One region of the Nonomuraea sp. NPDC003201 genome, then DNA from elsewhere that is predicted to be linked to it. Evidence: riboswitches for the same ligand, from Rfam matches in the RefSeq annotation. Region 1 holds a riboswitch; each other region holds the start of a gene.
The links. A riboswitch is a leader RNA that binds a small molecule or an ion and turns the genes downstream of it on or off. The one in region 1 is predicted to bind cyclic di-AMP.

Region 2: linked by a shared signal. The riboswitch ahead of ACWDX9_RS19735 (C40 family peptidase) and the one ahead of ACWDX9_RS44815 (CHAP domain-containing protein) in region 1 are both predicted to bind cyclic di-AMP.
Region 3: linked by a shared signal. The riboswitch ahead of ACWDX9_RS27605 (glycoside hydrolase family 25 protein) and the one ahead of ACWDX9_RS44815 (CHAP domain-containing protein) in region 1 are both predicted to bind cyclic di-AMP.
Region 4: linked by a shared signal. The riboswitch ahead of ACWDX9_RS46100 (glycoside hydrolase family 25 protein) and the one ahead of ACWDX9_RS44815 (CHAP domain-containing protein) in region 1 are both predicted to bind cyclic di-AMP.

Annotation. Positions count from the first base shown of each region.
Region 1 is NZ_JBSFTC010000222.1:14,424-18,192, forward strand. It holds gene ACWDX9_RS44810 (YoaK family protein) at 1-64, opposite strand, end outside; gene ACWDX9_RS44815 (CHAP domain-containing protein) at 315-1,001, opposite strand; cyclic di-AMP (ydaO/yuaA leader) riboswitch at 1,015-1,151, opposite strand; gene ACWDX9_RS44820 (Gfo/Idh/MocA family protein) at 1,269-2,222, opposite strand; gene ACWDX9_RS44825 (aldo/keto reductase) at 2,242-3,063, opposite strand; gene ACWDX9_RS44830 (hypothetical protein) at 3,161-3,769, shown strand, end outside.
Region 2 is NZ_JBSFTC010000048.1:32,611-36,379, forward strand. It holds gene ACWDX9_RS19730 (ROK family transcriptional regulator) at 1-899, shown strand, start outside; gene ACWDX9_RS19735 (C40 family peptidase) at 932-1,462, opposite strand; cyclic di-AMP (ydaO/yuaA leader) riboswitch at 1,511-1,654, opposite strand; gene ACWDX9_RS19740 (3-isopropylmalate dehydrogenase) at 1,756-2,802, shown strand; gene ACWDX9_RS19745 (branched-chain amino acid aminotransferase) at 3,018-3,769, shown strand, end outside.
Region 3 is NZ_JBSFTC010000087.1:17,137-20,905, forward strand. It holds gene ACWDX9_RS27595 (M56 family metallopeptidase) at 1-559, shown strand, start outside; gene ACWDX9_RS27600 (DegT/DnrJ/EryC1/StrS family aminotransferase) at 574-1,743, shown strand; gene ACWDX9_RS27605 (glycoside hydrolase family 25 protein) at 1,759-2,535, opposite strand; cyclic di-AMP (ydaO/yuaA leader) riboswitch at 2,548-2,694, opposite strand; gene ACWDX9_RS27610 (LuxR C-terminal-related transcriptional regulator) at 2,873-3,106, opposite strand; gene ACWDX9_RS27615 (M56 family metallopeptidase) at 3,411-3,769, opposite strand, start outside.
Region 4 is NZ_JBSFTC010000237.1:13,870-17,638, forward strand. It holds gene ACWDX9_RS46085 (patatin-like phospholipase family protein) at 1-44, shown strand, start outside; gene ACWDX9_RS46090 (MarR family winged helix-turn-helix transcriptional regulator) at 192-692, shown strand; gene ACWDX9_RS46095 (DUF4142 domain-containing protein) at 739-1,440, opposite strand; gene ACWDX9_RS46100 (glycoside hydrolase family 25 protein) at 1,713-2,480, opposite strand; cyclic di-AMP (ydaO/yuaA leader) riboswitch at 2,492-2,636, opposite strand; partial or broken gene ACWDX9_RS46105 (rhodanese-like domain-containing protein) at 3,105-3,769, opposite strand, start outside.

The DNA.
Region 1 (3,769 bases):
CGTCGGCGACCCGTCGCAGCCCACTCCGGACCAGCCTTCCGGGGCGTCTGCGCGCGGCTGGCATGGTCGGCGGCTCCTTGGCGAGGTCGCGGGCGGTTCGCCTCGGGTCTTCCCCGGTGGCGGGCCGCCGCACTCGCGGGGGTGAAACGCGACGGCCGCACGGCACCGGCCGCCGGGTTCCGCTCGGCACCCCGCCGCACCTGCGGGAAACGCGACGAGCGCGCGTCCCGTTGCGGGACGCGCGCTCGTTTGGCGCTGGGGAAGGCCGGCCAGGAGGTGCCTGGGGGAGTCCAGCCTGGAGGGGGACGGTCCGGTCAGGAGCGGTACTGGGGGTAGCCGTAGCCGACGACCTGGGACTTGGGACGGACGCGCTCCTCGACCTTGCCGTTGCCGGTGTTGCCCTCGACGGTCGAGATGGTGCCGTCGCCGTTGTCCTTCTCGACGAACCCGACGTGCTGGATGTCGTCGAGGTTCTTGCTGCCGCTCCACGAGAAGTACACGATGGCGCCGGGCTTGGCCTCGGTGCCGAAGCGGTGGTTGGCCTGGAACCACTTGGCGTGGGCGACGGTCCAGGCGTCCCAGCCGATCTGCGAGCGGGCGCCGGTCTGGTCGCCGACCCAGGAGACGAACATCGCGCACCAGGCGGCGTTCAGGTAGTCGGTGCGGCTGCCGCCGTCACGGGCGATGGTCTCCGCGGCGCGCTGCGAGTTGGCGTACCAGCGCTGGAACTTGGTGCCGCCGCCGGCCGCGTTCTCGGTGATGCCGACCTGGGACTTGGCGAGCGCCAGGACCTGGCCGGCGGTGACGCCGACCTTGGCCTCGCGCGAGCGCTCGACGTGGTCGGCGACGGTGGCGGTGCTGGCGACGGTGCCGATCGGCTGCTTGTCTGCTGCGGTGGCGCTGGTCATGTGGGCGCCGAACGCGGTTCCGAGGATGGTGGCGCCGAGAAGGACGCGGGCGATGTTGGTCTTCGCAGCAGAGGTAAGACGGATGTTGGCCATCGAGGGGGTTTACTCCTTGCTTCCATGCCGCTTACCGGGTTAGCTGACGGGTTCGGACGTGGAAGCTGCCCTACGGCACCGAAGTGCCGATTCACCCCAAAGGACTGGGTCCCCGGTTCCGCCCGAGGGCGGATTCAGCGGTCACAGGACGTTCCTGTGATGTGTCGTGCGATGGTCGGACAAGTCCGGACAAACCGGACGTATGTCTCAAGAATGCCTCAAACGTAATGCAAAAGGCAAGAGCGTTACAAATCGATAAAGGCCCAGCTAGGCGACCTGCCTGCGAGCCTCGGCCAGAAGCCCCATCATGGCAAGGGATTCGTCGAGCGGCATGATCGAACTTTCGGTCCTGCCTTCGGCCGTCGCGGCCCGGACCTCGCGGAGCTCCCCGGCGTACCCGTTGTCGGCCGGATCGAGGATGTACTCCTCCGGCTCCATGGAGGGCCCGGAGAGCAAAATCCGCGGCGTAGCCCAGAACGGTGCCTGGAGGTCCGCCCGCATCTGAGTTCCTACAACACTGGCATGGTTCGGGTAATTCCCGAGCAACGAAGTCTCCACGAGAGCCTTCCTGCCACCGGGGTAGAGCAGCACGCCGCCGGCCTCCGCATCGACGCCGTTGGGCGCCAGAGTGCCGGTGATCCGCAGGTCGGAGGGCATGCCGAGGAGCAGCTGGGCCAGCCCGAACGGGTAGATCCCGAGGTCCAGGAGCGCCCCGCCGCCGAGCTCCGGCGCCCACAGCCGGTGCTCCGGGTCGTAGGGCTTGGCGAAGCCGAAGGAGGCGTGCACCGAGCGGAGGTCGCCGAAGCGCTCGTCGGCCGCGATCTTCTGGACGAGCGGGTTGAACCGCATCCACATCGCTTCCATCAGGAACACGCCCGCCTCGCGCGCCAGGCGTACCATCTTCTCCGCGTCGTCCACGGTGGCGGCCAGCGGCTTCTCGCACAGCACGGCCTTGCCCGCGGCGATGGCGACCTCGGCCACCTCCAGGTGCTGGGCGTGCGGCGTCGCCACGTAGATCGCGTCCACGGCCGGGTCGGCGGCGAGCCGCTCATAGGAGTCGTACGCGGACTCCGCCCCCAGCGTGGCGGCCAGCGCCTGCGCCCGCCCCAGGTTCCTCGATCCGACGGCGGCCACCCGCATGCCCGGTTCGGCCGCGATGGCCGCCCCGACGGTCCGCGCGATATTCCCTGTCGCCGCTATGCCCCACGCAAAATCCCGCACGCGGGAGATCGTAGACGAGTCAGGTCATGTTGAACGTGTCGGGGTCGGGTCCGATCCGCTGGCCCCTGTTCATCGCGCCGATGGCGGCCATGTCCTCGGCGTCGAGGATGAAGTCGAAGACGCCGATGTTCTCGGCGATGCGCGCCGGGGTGACCGACTTGGGGATCGCGACGTGGCCCAGCTGCAGGTGCCAGCGGAGCACGATCTGCGCGGGCGTCTTGCCGCACTTGTCCGACAGCTTGGCCAGCGCGGGGTCGTTCAGCAGGCCCTGGCCCTGGCCGAGCGGGCTCCACGCCTCGGTGAGGATGCCGTTGGCCTCGTGGAAGGCGCGCAGCTCGCGCTGCTGGAGGTACGGGTGCAGCTCGATCTGGTTGATGGAGGGCACGAGGTCGGTCTCGTTCATGAGCCGGGTGAGGTGGGCGATGCTGAAGTTGGAGGTGCCGATGGCCTTGGCGCGCCCGTCACGGTAGATCTTCTCGATCGCCTTCCACGCCTGCACGTACTTGTCCTGCTGCGGCACCGGCCAGTGGATGAGGAAAAGGTCGATGTAGTCGAGGCCTAGCCGGGCCAGGGACTCGTCGAAGGCCGCCTCCGCGCGGCCGTGGTCGGCGTTCCACAGCTTGGTGGTCACGAACAGCTTCCGGCGTGGCAGCTCACTTTCGCGTACGGCCTGCCCCACGCCTTCTTCGTTGCCGTACGCGGCGGCGGTGTCCACGTGCCGGTAACCGGCCTTGAGCGCGGTCGTGACGGCCCGCGCGGCCTCGTCGGCGGGCACCTGCCAGACGCCGTAGCCGAGCTGCGGGATCTGCACGCCGTCGGTGTTGAGCATGAGCGAGTTCATGCTCTCCATTGTTCACGTCGCGTTTCTGGTGGCTTAAGGCGGCGGGGCTAGCTTGAAGCGGTCGTGAACGGGCCATCACCCGGCTGGGAGGACAGGAGTGGTCGAACAGGCGTCGGCCTGGGTGGAGTCACCGCTCCAGATGCTGTGCGCCGTCGAGGCCCATTACGCGGGCGTGCTCGGCCCCGAGACGGTGGTCGTGCCGCGCGCCGGTCTGCGGCCGTTGAAGGCCACGCGTCGGGAGCTGAGGTCTCTCGGGCTGCCCGACGGCCTGGAGCTGGCGGAGCCGCGTGAGCGCATGCCCAGGCGCGTGCAGGCCGTCGGTGACGCCTTCTCCGGCAGGGTGCAGGTGCGCTGGCTCACCTCGCGTCCCGGACGCATCGTCATCGTGGACGATGGGCTGGCCACGCTCCGGCTGCTGGAGCTGCTGGCCGCGGGGCCGTACCGGCCGCTGCTGCGGGCCAGGGCCCAGCCGGCCAAGCTGCGCTCCGTGCTGGGCCTGGCGGCCGCGCTGCGGCTGCGCCTGAGCGACGTGTCGGTCTTCACCGCCCTGCCCGTGGACGAGGCCCTGGCGGACGGCGTACGGCGGGCCGGGATCAACCTGGTACGCCACCAGTTCGACTGGCTGCGCGCCCAGCCGCCCAGCGCGGAGGGGCCCGCGGAGCGCACGGTCGTCCTCGGCACCTCGCTCGTCCGCAACGGGCTCGTG
Region 2 (3,769 bases), on a different contig from region 1:
GGCGTGACTGGATCAGGGTCGCCGTCGCCGACCTGCGCGGGAAATTCGCCGGCCGGAGGGACGGGCGCAACACCGCCCTCACCTCCGCCGAACTGGCCGTCCTGGTCGGACAGCTGTGCCGGGCCGCCGCCCGCGAGGCCGTCGTCGACTGGCCCGCCATCGCCTGCGCCGTCGTCGGCACGCCCGGCGTGTACAACCCGGAGCTCGGCCGCCTGGAGTTCGCCCCCAACCTGCCCGGCTCCGACCTGGCCGAGCGCCTGCGCGCCGAGATGGAGGTCGACCTCGTCATCGAGAACGACATCAACCTGGCCGCCGTCGGCGAGCACACGCACGGGGCGGGGCGCGGCAAGTCCAACTTCGCGCTGGTGTCCGTCGGCACCGGCGTCGGGATGGGCATCGTGATCAACGGTGAGCTGTACGTGGGCGCCCGGGGAGCGGCGGGGGAGGTCTCGTACGTGCCCGCGACCGAGGACCCGGCGCCGCCGGCGGGCGACGCCCTGGCCCACGGCGCCACGGAGGCGGTCGCCGCCGCGCCCGGAGTGGTCCGCGCGGCCCGCGCCGCCGGCCTGAGCCTGGAGACGGCCAAGAAGGTCTTCGCCGCGGCGGCCTCCGGCGACGGCGTGGCCCGCTCGGTGGTGGAGGCCGAGGGGCGCCGCATCGGCGGCCTGCTGGTGGCGGTGGCCGCCGTGCTGGATCCGGAGGTGATCGTGCTCAGCGGCGGCGTGGGCCGCAACCTGGACCTCCTGGGGGAGGCCATCGAGGCCCGCATCGCCGAGCTCGGCCCGCTGCGGCCCTCGGTGGTGGCCAGCACGCTGGGGGACAGCGGCGTCCTGCTGGGCGCGGTGGCCCACGCCAGGACCCGTGCCTGGGACCTCATCTTCGACGCCCGCCTCCCCTGACCGTCGCGTGGGGAGGCGGACGCCGCGGCCTCCTACAGGGTGGCCGTGAGGGTGGTGGGTGTTTCGTCGCGCTGCTCCTGGAGCTTGGACCAGAGCCGTACGCCCTTGCGGTCGGGGCGGACGCCACCCACGAAGGAGTCCCTGCGCCAGGAGGTCAGGCGCTCTTCCTTGACCACGTCACCCGTGTGCGGCGAGTGGACCATGTAGCCGGGCCGGGAGATCATCCCGACATGCCCGAGGCCGTGGAAGAAGACCAGATCGCCGGGTTTGAGGTCCTGCCAGGCGATCTTCTTGGTGAACGCGCCGTACTGTTCGGCGGCGGTGCGGGGGAGTTCGATTCCGGCGTGCTCGTACGCCCTGAGCATGAGCCCGGAGCAGTCGTAGCCGCTCGGGCTGGCGCCGCCCCACACGTACGGGGTGCCGCGCTTGCTCATGGCGAACTTGATGGCGACCTTCCAGGCGGGCTTCGGAGCCTGTTTCTCCTGGATTTTTTTGATCTGGCCGCCGGTCAGGGTGGTGAGGTCGTCGATCTTGGACGAGGCATGGGCGGGGGAGGCCAGCATGAGCCCGGCGGCGCCCGCCGCCAGGACAATGGCGATTCGAGACAGGGGTCTGTCCTTCCATAAGGCCGGCCGGGTTAGCTGACGGGCTCGGGCCTGGAAGTAGCCCTACGGCATGGGGATGCCGACTCGCCCCAGGGGGAATGTGGGTCCCCGGCTCCACGCAACGGCGCGCGGATTAGGCTGGTCGGTGACTTTAACGAAACGGTCAAAGAACCGCAATACCGGACAAAGGGGGCGTCCGAAAGATGAGATGAAGTGTTCGTCAGCCGAGACGACGCGGTAAGGTACCGCCCATGGAGTCGCGTAACATCCGTCTGGCCGTCATCCCCGGCGATGGGATCGGCACCGAGGTCGTGGCCGAAGGGCTCAAGGTCCTGGAGGCAGTGGGCACGAAGATCGAGCCCACTCACTACGACCTGGGAGCCGCACGCTATCACCGTACCGGCGAGACGCTGCCCGACGCCGTGCTCGAAGAGCTGCGCGGCTACGACGCGATCCTGCTCGGCGCCGTGGGCGACCCCAGCGTGCCGCCGGGCATCCTCGAGCGCGATCTGCTGCTGCGGCTCCGCTTCGAGTTCGACCACTACGTCAACCTGCGCCCGGTCAAGCTGTTCCCCGGCGTGGAGACCCCGCTGGCCGACACGCCGCCGGAGAACATCGACATGATCGTCGTCCGCGAGGGCACCGAGGGCCTCTACGCGGGCACCGGTGGCGCCATGCGGCGCGGCACCCCGCACGAGATCGCCACCCAGGAGTCGCTCAACACCGCCTACGGTGTCGAGCGCGTGGTGCGCTACGCGTTCGAGAAGGCCGTCACGCGGCCGCGCAAGAAGCTGACGCTCGTCCACAAGACCAACGTCCTCACCTTCGCCGGTGACCTGTGGCAGCGCACGGTCAACCGCCTGGCGGCGGAATATCCCGACGTCACGACCGACTACTGCCACATCGACGCGGCCTCGATGTTCTTCGTGAGCCAGCCGGAGCGGTTCGACGTGGTCGTCACCGACAACCTGTTCGGCGACATCATCACCGACCTGGGCGCCGCCATCGCGGGCGGCATCGGCCTGGCCGCCAGCGGCAACATCAACCCCGAGCGGTCCGCGCCGAGCATGTTCGAGCCGGTGCACGGCAGCGCCCCGGACATCGCCGGTCAGGGCAAGGCCGACCCCACCGCGACCATCCTGTCCGTCGCCATGCTCCTCGACCACCTCGGCCTGCACACCGAGGCGGCCAAGGTCGAGCAGGCGGTCGCCGATGACATCCTCGAGCGGCTGGCCGGCTGGGCGGGTCGCACCACCCACGAGATCGGTGACGACATCACCGCGCGAGTATCCGGCTAGGACCGCCTAGCCCCAACGCGCCTGGTGGTCCGACGAGGGCCGCCAGGCGCTTTTTTGCGTCCAAAAGGGCTGATCGCCGCATTGGCCGCTTGCCATCCCATATAGCGAGACAATAGGAAGTACCGGGGCTGCCTTCCGGGCAGCGCCCGCTTACCAGCACCGATCCGCAGATTTCTGTAGATTTGGGCAGATTCGCAGAGAGAAGGACCGACGTCATGACCATCGCTCAGAAGCTCAGCTTCGACGTGCAGCTATCCGACCACGCTCGCACCGCGGCCGAGCGGGAGCAGGTACTGGCGAACCCCGGCTTCGGGCAGACCTTCACGGATCACATGGTCTCGATCGACTACACCGAGGGGCAGGGCTGGCACGACGCCAAGCTCCTTCCGTACGGCCCGCTCTCGCTCGACCCGGCGACCTCGGTCTTCCACTACGCGCAGGAGCTGTTCGAGGGGCTCAAGGCCTACCGCCAGGCCAACGGCTCGATCGTCGCGTTCCGCCCGTACGCGAACGCCGCCCGCTTCAACCGCTCCGCGCTCCGGATGGCCATGCCGGAGCTGCCGGAGGAGGCTTTCGTGGAGTCGCTCGAACTCCTCGTCCAGACCGACAAGGAATGGGTGCCCACGACCGAGGGTCACAGCCTCTACCTGCGCCCCTTCATGATCGCCACCCAGGCGGGGCTCGGCGTCAACTACCCGTCGAAGTCGTACAAGTACATGGTCATCGCCTCCCCGGCGGCCTCGTACTTCACGGGTGGGCTCAAGCCCGTCTCCGTCTGGCTGTCCACCGAGTACACGCGGGCCGCCCCCGGCGGCACGGGCTTCGCGAAGTGCGGCGGCAACTACGCGGCCGCGTTCGTCGCGCAGCGGCAGGCCGTGGAGAACGGCTGCGACCAGGTGGTGTGGCTGGACGCCCACGAGCACAAGTACGTCGAGGAGATGGGCGGGATGAACCTGTTCTTCGTCCT
Region 3 (3,769 bases), on a different contig from region 1:
CTGGCATCGGGACCTGCGGTATGCCAAGGCGCTGGGCACGGGCGTGGTGGCCGACGAGCGCCCCTTCGCCATGGCGGTACCGGGACGGCGTGGAGGAGTGATCCTCTCCAAGGGGCTGCTGAGCATGCTGTCCCGGCGGGAGCTGGAAGTGGTGCTTCGTCACGAGGCCGCGCACATCCAGTACGGTCATCACCTTTATCTGATGGCCGGCACCATCGCCACGAGGATCTTCCCTGCGCTGATCTACCCCTATCGGGCACTGTGCTTCGCCATCGAGCGCTGGGCCGATGAACAGGCCGCCGCCGCAGTCGGAGACCGCGAGCTGACGGCGCGCACGATCGCACGAGTCGCCTTGGCGCAGCAGGCAAGGGATGCCGGCGCGTTTCCTTCCCTGACCGGCTCGCACATCGCCCGCCGCGTCGAGGCCCTGCTCGGACAGAGCCCACCGGATAACCGCATCACAGGCCCGGTGCTGCTCAGCGGCGCCTGGATGGCCACGGGAAGCGCCATCTCACCCACTCTTTCCCACCATGCCAGCTTGCTGCTTGTGCTGCTGTGACCACGGTGACGGGAATGTTCAAGCGCCTGGAAGCGGAATTCGCCGCTCGTCTCGGACGAGACTGTCTCGCCGTGCCGTCGAACAGGCTTGGCCTGTTCATGGTCCTGAAGCACCTGATGGCCCCAGGCGAGCGCCTGCTGATGTCACCGATCACGGCTGACGAGATCCTCTTCCTGGTGCTCGCCGCCGGGCTTCGACCGATCATGGCGCCGGTGTGCCGGCAGAGCGGCAACATCGACGCCACTCGGATCGACGAACTGAACGTCGACGGGGTGCTGACCACCAACCTGTACGGCCTGCCCGACGACGTCCATGCTCTTGGCAGGCTCTGCGCCGAGCGGCAGATCCCCTTGATCGAGGATGCCGCTCACGCCCTGCAGACCACCGTCGGCGGTGTTCCCGTCGGCACCTTTGGCGCGGCAGGAGTGTTCAGCCTGTCCAAGCATGCGGGCGCGGCACCCGGTGGCGTGATCGCCCTGTCGTCGCCGCATCACCGGCCGGCTCTGCTGGAAATGCGAGAGCGCTGGAGCACTCCCCGATACCGCACAGTGGAACTCGCTGCCCTGCTGAAGACGATTGCCCGCAACGCGCTGGCCGGAACCCTGCTGTCCCTGCCCGCGTGGCACCTGTCCCACGCCCTTGGGCTGCTTGAAAGTCGCCAAGGTCACCGCATCGCGCTACGCCGTACCGCGCTCGCCCCGAGATTGGGCGGTCTGGCCTCATCGCCGTCGGGCGTCGGGGCGCTGGATCCCTGGATCCGCGCCGACAACCACCACTACCGCGCGAGGCCCGGCAGCCTGACCGAGAACTATGCGCTCCGCAGGATGCAGGTGATGGACCGCCAGAGGGAACGTCGCCTGGCAGGAGTGGCGAGCCTTGCCGCTCTCCCCATGGCGGCCCCTGCCGTACGTGATCACATGGACCAGCCGCTGTTCCGGGTGCCTCTGCTGGTCGAGAATCGCGAGCGCGCCATCGAAGCGTTGCGAGGGCGAGGCGTGATCACCGGATACGTCTACGATCCACCCTTCGACGACTACGCCCCCGGCCTGATCGAGCCCTCGCCGCTGCCGCAGGCGGCGAACTGGTGGGCCCGACACGTGCTGCCCGTGGATCCGCTGCAGGCCGAACAGGCCTTGCCGGTGCTCACCACGCTCTCGTCACCTGACGACCGTGCCCACCGTTGAGTGATGTCGGGAAGCTCAGGCGGCAGGGCGGCCCAGGCCGCGCAGTTGGGCGGGGGTCAGCGCGGAGACGTTCTGGTCGATGGGGGATTCGGTGTACTGGTGGATGGCCCAGGACTTCCAGTCGGCCGGTGGGGTGATGGCGCCCTTGGCCTTGCTGTAGTGGGCGACCCACAGGGGGTACTGGGCCAGGCCCTTGCCGTAGGTGTCGGCGAAGTTCCAGCCGCTGTAGATCATCGGGGTGATTCCGGTCTTGGCCTTCACGTGCGACAGCCAGGCCTTGGCCCAGGCGTTGACCTCTGCGACGGACTTGCCGTCGGTGGTCTCCAGGTCCAGGACCAGCAGGTCGCCGGCCTTGGCGGGCTGCGAGTTCACCATGGCGAGGAAGTACTCCGCCTCGGCGATGGGGTTGTTGCTGGGGTGGCCGAAGTGGTACGCGCCCCGCACGATTCCCTTCTTGCCCATTTCGCGCCAGTGGCGGGCGAACGAGGAGTCGCGGAAGGACGTGCCCTCGGTGGCCTTGATGATGCCGAACTGGGCCGGGCTGGCGGTCCAGTCGTACTGGGACTCGTACCTGGAGACGTCCACGCCGTAGGTGAACGCCCTGGTCTCCTGCTGGGTTTGGTGCCGCGCGTCGTGGTCGGTGGTCGAAGCGAGCGCGGTGCCGGTCGCGCCCGTGAAGGCGGCGGTCCCGGCGAGGATCGCGCCGGTGATGGCGAGGCTCAGGTGCTTGGTGGGAAGAGCGCGGTGGCTCTTGAGGGAACGGGCGAGTGCGGCAAGCCGGGGCTTGAGCATGAGGGTATTGACTCCTTGCTTCCATGCCGCCTACCGGGTTAGCTGACGGGTTCGGGCGTGGAAGTGCCCTACGGGCGCAGCCTGGGCTGGCGTCCGATTCACCCCGAAGAGAATGGGTCCCCGGTTCCGCGAGGGGGGCGGATTCGGCGGCCGTACGCGACGCTGGGCGCGGCGCACGGTCTGGTCAACGAAACGGCAACGCAGCAACGCAAAGGCTTGTCACTGCGCTTATCACGGATGCGTAAAAGGTATATATCCCCCATAGATAGTGCAAGTGTGGCAAATCTGGTCACCGGTGTATCGGGCCTGAAGCTCCTTGCTGGTAGCAGGTTCGGAGCTAGGTAAAGGTTTGCGGTCGCCGCTTCCAGGATCTCCTTGTGGAGGATCTCGGTCGTCCCGCGGTGTGGCGGCTGAGGTGAGTGTGGCGACGACCCTGCGAAGATCTGGCTCTGGGCTCTGTGCGGGCCGCGTCGATCGTGGATTCCTCGACGACGAGCGCGGCGGCGATCTCCCGGTTGGACAGGCCGCGGGCGACGAGTTCGAGGGCCTCGCGCTCGCGTGGGGTCAGCACGTCGAGCCTGGCCCGCGTGGCCGCCTATGCCGGACTGGCGCGGGAGCTCGAGATCCGCGCCTGCGGCGGCTCGGCGGACGCGTACCGCGGGCCGGCTCCGTGTCACGTTGCGGCGGATCGCCCGCAGGGACTTCTTCCCGCCCGCCGAGCGGCAGGCGGCGCAGCAGGCCGTACATGATCTCAACCTGTGATGGCACAGCTCATGCGAGGCCGGTGGAGGATGTGGACATGAGAGGCGTTGGGGCAAATGAGTCGGCGTCGCGGCAGCGTACGTCGCCTCAACCTTCGTGGCCTCCTGAGGTGCTCACAGCAGCAGCACCAGGAGGGAGGCGTGGTGCGTGAGGGTGGGTGAGATGGCGGTTCCCGTGGCCATCCAGGCGCCGCCGAGGAGAGCTGGGCCCGTGAAGCGGTTGTCCGGTGGGGTCTGCCCGAGCAGGGCCTCGACCCGGCGGGTGACGTGCGAGCCGGTGAGAGCCGGGTACGCGCTGGAGGTCGACGCCGGTTGCGCCAGGGCGACTCGCGCGATCGTACGTGCGACCAGGACCCGGTCCCCGACGGCCTTGGCGGCTTCCTCGTCGGCCCAGCGCTCCAGAGCGTAGGTCAGCGCCCGGTGCGGATAGACGAGAGCCGGGAAGATCCTCGTGGCGAGGGCGCCGGCCATCA
Region 4 (3,769 bases), on a different contig from region 1:
ACCTGCTGCTGCAACCGCTCGTCCGGCCGACCGCCGCACCATAGACGCGACCCCGCCACGCGGTCGTAACGGGCGCCTCATGAGGATCTTGCCGTGAGGTGACTCAAGGAGAACTCGGTTCCTGATCCTGGCGTTGCGGACGATGGGGATCTCGTGCCCGTGATCCGCTCCGCGCATGTACAACAGTGCCTATGAAGGATGACGATGACCTCCAGGCGCAGGGAGAGGATCTTTCGGCTGTCGTCACGGCGGTGCTGACCGGGTCGCGGCTGTTGGTGGCGGTCGCGGTGAGGTCATTGGGGGCGGTCGGGGACCGGGTCACGTTGCCGCAGTTCAGGATGCTGGTGGTGCTGGCCGGCCATGGTGAGACCAAGCTGGTCACGATGGCGGAGCTGCTGGGTGTCAACTCCTCCACGGCGATGCGGATGGCCGATCGGCTGGTGGCGGCCGGGTTGATCGTACGGGAGGTCAATCCGCACAACCGGCGCGAGAGCCTGATGCGGCTGACGGAGGAGGGACGCCGCATCGTGGACGAGGTGACCGCGCGCCGCAGGGAGGAGATCGGCGCGATCGTGGCGCGGATGTCGGCCAGGCAGCGCCGGGCGCTCATCTCGGCCATGAACGCCTTCAACGAGGCGGGCGGCGAGCCACCCCTGGACGTGCCGAACCCGCTGGGCTGGTCCGCTGTCTGAATCGCTCACGCGGCGCCCGGCCGCCGTCGGGCTCCCTCCTCGGTCGTCAGATGGACGGGGTGGGGAAGCTCTCGGGTGTGGTCAGGCCGGTGCTCTCCAGGAGGCGCTGGTGGTTGAGCACCGCGGCGTTGGCCTGTTCGGAGAAGCGCCGCACCAGGGTGTTCTGCGTGGTGCCGCGTACCGTGCCGATCAGGGTGAAGATCTGTCCGTGCGCCAGGCGCAGCCATTTGACGTACGTCTTGTCATAGGCGGATCCTGACCTGCCGGAAATATCCGTCATCCAGTCCTGCTGCTGAGGCGTGGGCTTCACCGGCAGTTTGACCTTCAGCCTGGCGGCCACGTCGCGAACCTGCCCGTCGAGCATGTCGTGCTGAGCCGCGATCTCCTTGCTGACCTGGCGGACGCGGGCGCTGTTGGCGCGCTGTATCGCGTCCTGGGCCATGGGCATCTCCCACAGGCTGGCGAGCCGGACCTTCTTGATGAGCTCCTGGTCGGCCTCCGACAGCGGTCCCCACTTGGTCTGCCGCGTGCGGGACTCCGGCTCGTCCTCCACCGGTTGGACGGTGGCTGCGTCGGTCGGTTCGGTCTCGACGGCGGTCGGCTCGGTGCTGGGGCCGGCGGTTGGCTCGGTGCTCAGGCCGGCGGTGTCAGAGACGGGCGTCGGCGTGTAGCCGGCGCAGGCGGTCAGAGTGCAGAGGGCGGCAATGCCGCAACTGATGAGAGCGCGACGGCTGTTGAGGAGTCGCATACGCCGTCATCCCCTTCCGGTCCCTTGGACGCGGCCTTCGTGAGTGGCGCCGGTCACTGTGGGATACGCGGGAGGGCGCGGGAGTGTTCATGGCATTGTGCAAGATTTGCATGGGGCAAGACTGCCGGGGTCCACGTTCGCGGCTGAGCCGCTGCCCGAAGCGGTCTTCACCGGTGTCATCCGTGGACGGCGTCCACCGCGTGCTCCTCCGGGCCGAGAGCAGCACGCGGGGCGGCGTCCACCCGATCGCGGTGCGGACCCGCCGTGTGGGCTCAGGCAGTGGGGCGGCCCAGGCCGCGCAACTGGTCGGCGGTCAGCGCGGAGACGTTCTGGTCGACAGGGACCTCGGAATACTGGTGGATGGCCCAGGACTTCCAGTCGGCGGGCGGGGTGATGGCCCCCTTGGCCTTGCTGTAGTGGGCGACCCACAGCGGGTACTCGGACAGGCCCTTGCCGTACTTGTTGGCGAAGTTCCAGCCGCTGTAGAACATCGGGGTGATCCCCGTCTTGTCCTTCACGTACGACAGCCACGTCTTGGCCCAGGCGTTGACCTCGGCGACGGATCTGCCGTTCGCGGTCTCCAGGTCAAGGACCAGCAGGTCGCCGGCCTTGGCCGGCTGCGAGTTCACCACGGACAGGAAGTGCTCGGCCTCCGCGATGGGATTGTTGCGGGGATGGCCAAAGTGGTACGCCCCGCGCACGATGCCCTTCTTGCCCAGCTCGCGCCAGTGCCTGGCGAATGAGGCGTCGCGGAAGGACGTGCCTTCCGTGGCTTTGATGATGCCGAACTTGGCCGGGCTGGCATTCCAGTCGTACAGGGGCTCGTAATTGGAGATGTCCAGGCCGTAGATGAGGGGTCCGGCTCCATGACGAGTTCCCTGCACCGGGCTCTGCTCGGTGGGCGATGCGAATGCGAAGGTGGCGATGGCGGCGGTTGCGGCGAGGATCGCGACGGCGACAGCGAAGCTGACGTACTTGGTGAGGAGATCGCGGTGATTCTTGAGGATGTAGGCGATTGTGGCAAGCCGGGGCTTGGACATGAGGCATTGACTCCTTGCTTCCATACCGCCTACCGGGTTAGCTGACGGGTTCGGGCCTGGAAGTGCCCTACATGGCGCAGCCTGGGCTGGCGTCCGATTCACCCCAAGAACGTGGGTCCCCGGTTCCGCGAGGCGCGGATTCGGCGGCCGGACGCTGTCCCCGAAGGGCTTCTTCGGGCAGCGCGCGGTCCGGTCAACGAAGCGGCAACGATGCGGTGAAAGGGCGCCACATCCGTACCGCAACTAGGCAAAAGATAGACATATATCCATAGATGGTGCAAGTAGCGCAAATCTGATTCGCGGGTGTGGGCGACTGGGCGGCGCTGAAATGCCGTGCCTATAGGGATTCTGGCACTTGGCAAAAAATCGGGGGCGTCGCTTCCGGGCCTTTATGATCTCGGCACAGGTGGGACAGGCCATTCATGCGTTGCCATTGTGACCAAACGCCGTCCCACGGGTAATCGTGACTCCAGCCCCGTCGTTTGACCTCCTCGACGCCGTCGGGCACGCGGGAGCCGGGCAGGCGGGCTGACTCCAACTCTCCGGGGGTCTGCACGTCGATCGGCCCCGGCGGATCACCGGATCGCGGCAGGCGTCCCGGTGTGTCGCCGGGGCCGAGGGTGGTCAAGAGGGTTCCTCGTCGGGGGTGGTGATGGGCAGGCCGGCGCCGGCGGCGTGGGAGTAGGCGTCGTCGATGTGGACCACCTGGCGACCGCTGCGGGCCAGCAGGCTCGCGGCCGCCGCGGCCCGGTAGCCGGTGCCGCAGTGCACCCACACCGTTCCCTCCGGCACCTCGGCCAGGCGCCCCGGCAGCTCGGGCAGCGGGATGTGCAAGGCGCCGGCCACGTGGCCGGCCCGCCACTCGTTGCCCATCCGCACGTCCAGGACGGTCGGGCCGCTGACTGGTTCCCCCGCACGGGAGATGGCCGGTTCGTCCGCGCGGGCGGCGGCAAGGTCGGCGAAGGTCGCTGTGGCCAGGTCGGCGATCAGGTCCGGGTTGTGCCCGGCCCACTGTTCGACGGAGCCGGTCGAGGCGGCGGCCGGGCGGTCGATGCCGATGCGGGCCAGCTCGCGCTGGGCGGCGGCGACCTGTTCGGCCGACTCGCCGAGCAGCGTGAGGGGCGTGCCCCACGGGGCCAGCCAGCCCAGCCAGGTCGCCATCGGCCCGTCCAGGCCGAAGCTGAGCGTGCCGGCCAGATGCCCGTCCGCGAACGCCTTGCGTGAGCGCAGGTCCACCACCCATTCGCCCGCCCGAAGGCGAGCCAGCAGCTCCGCGCTGTCGGCCGGCC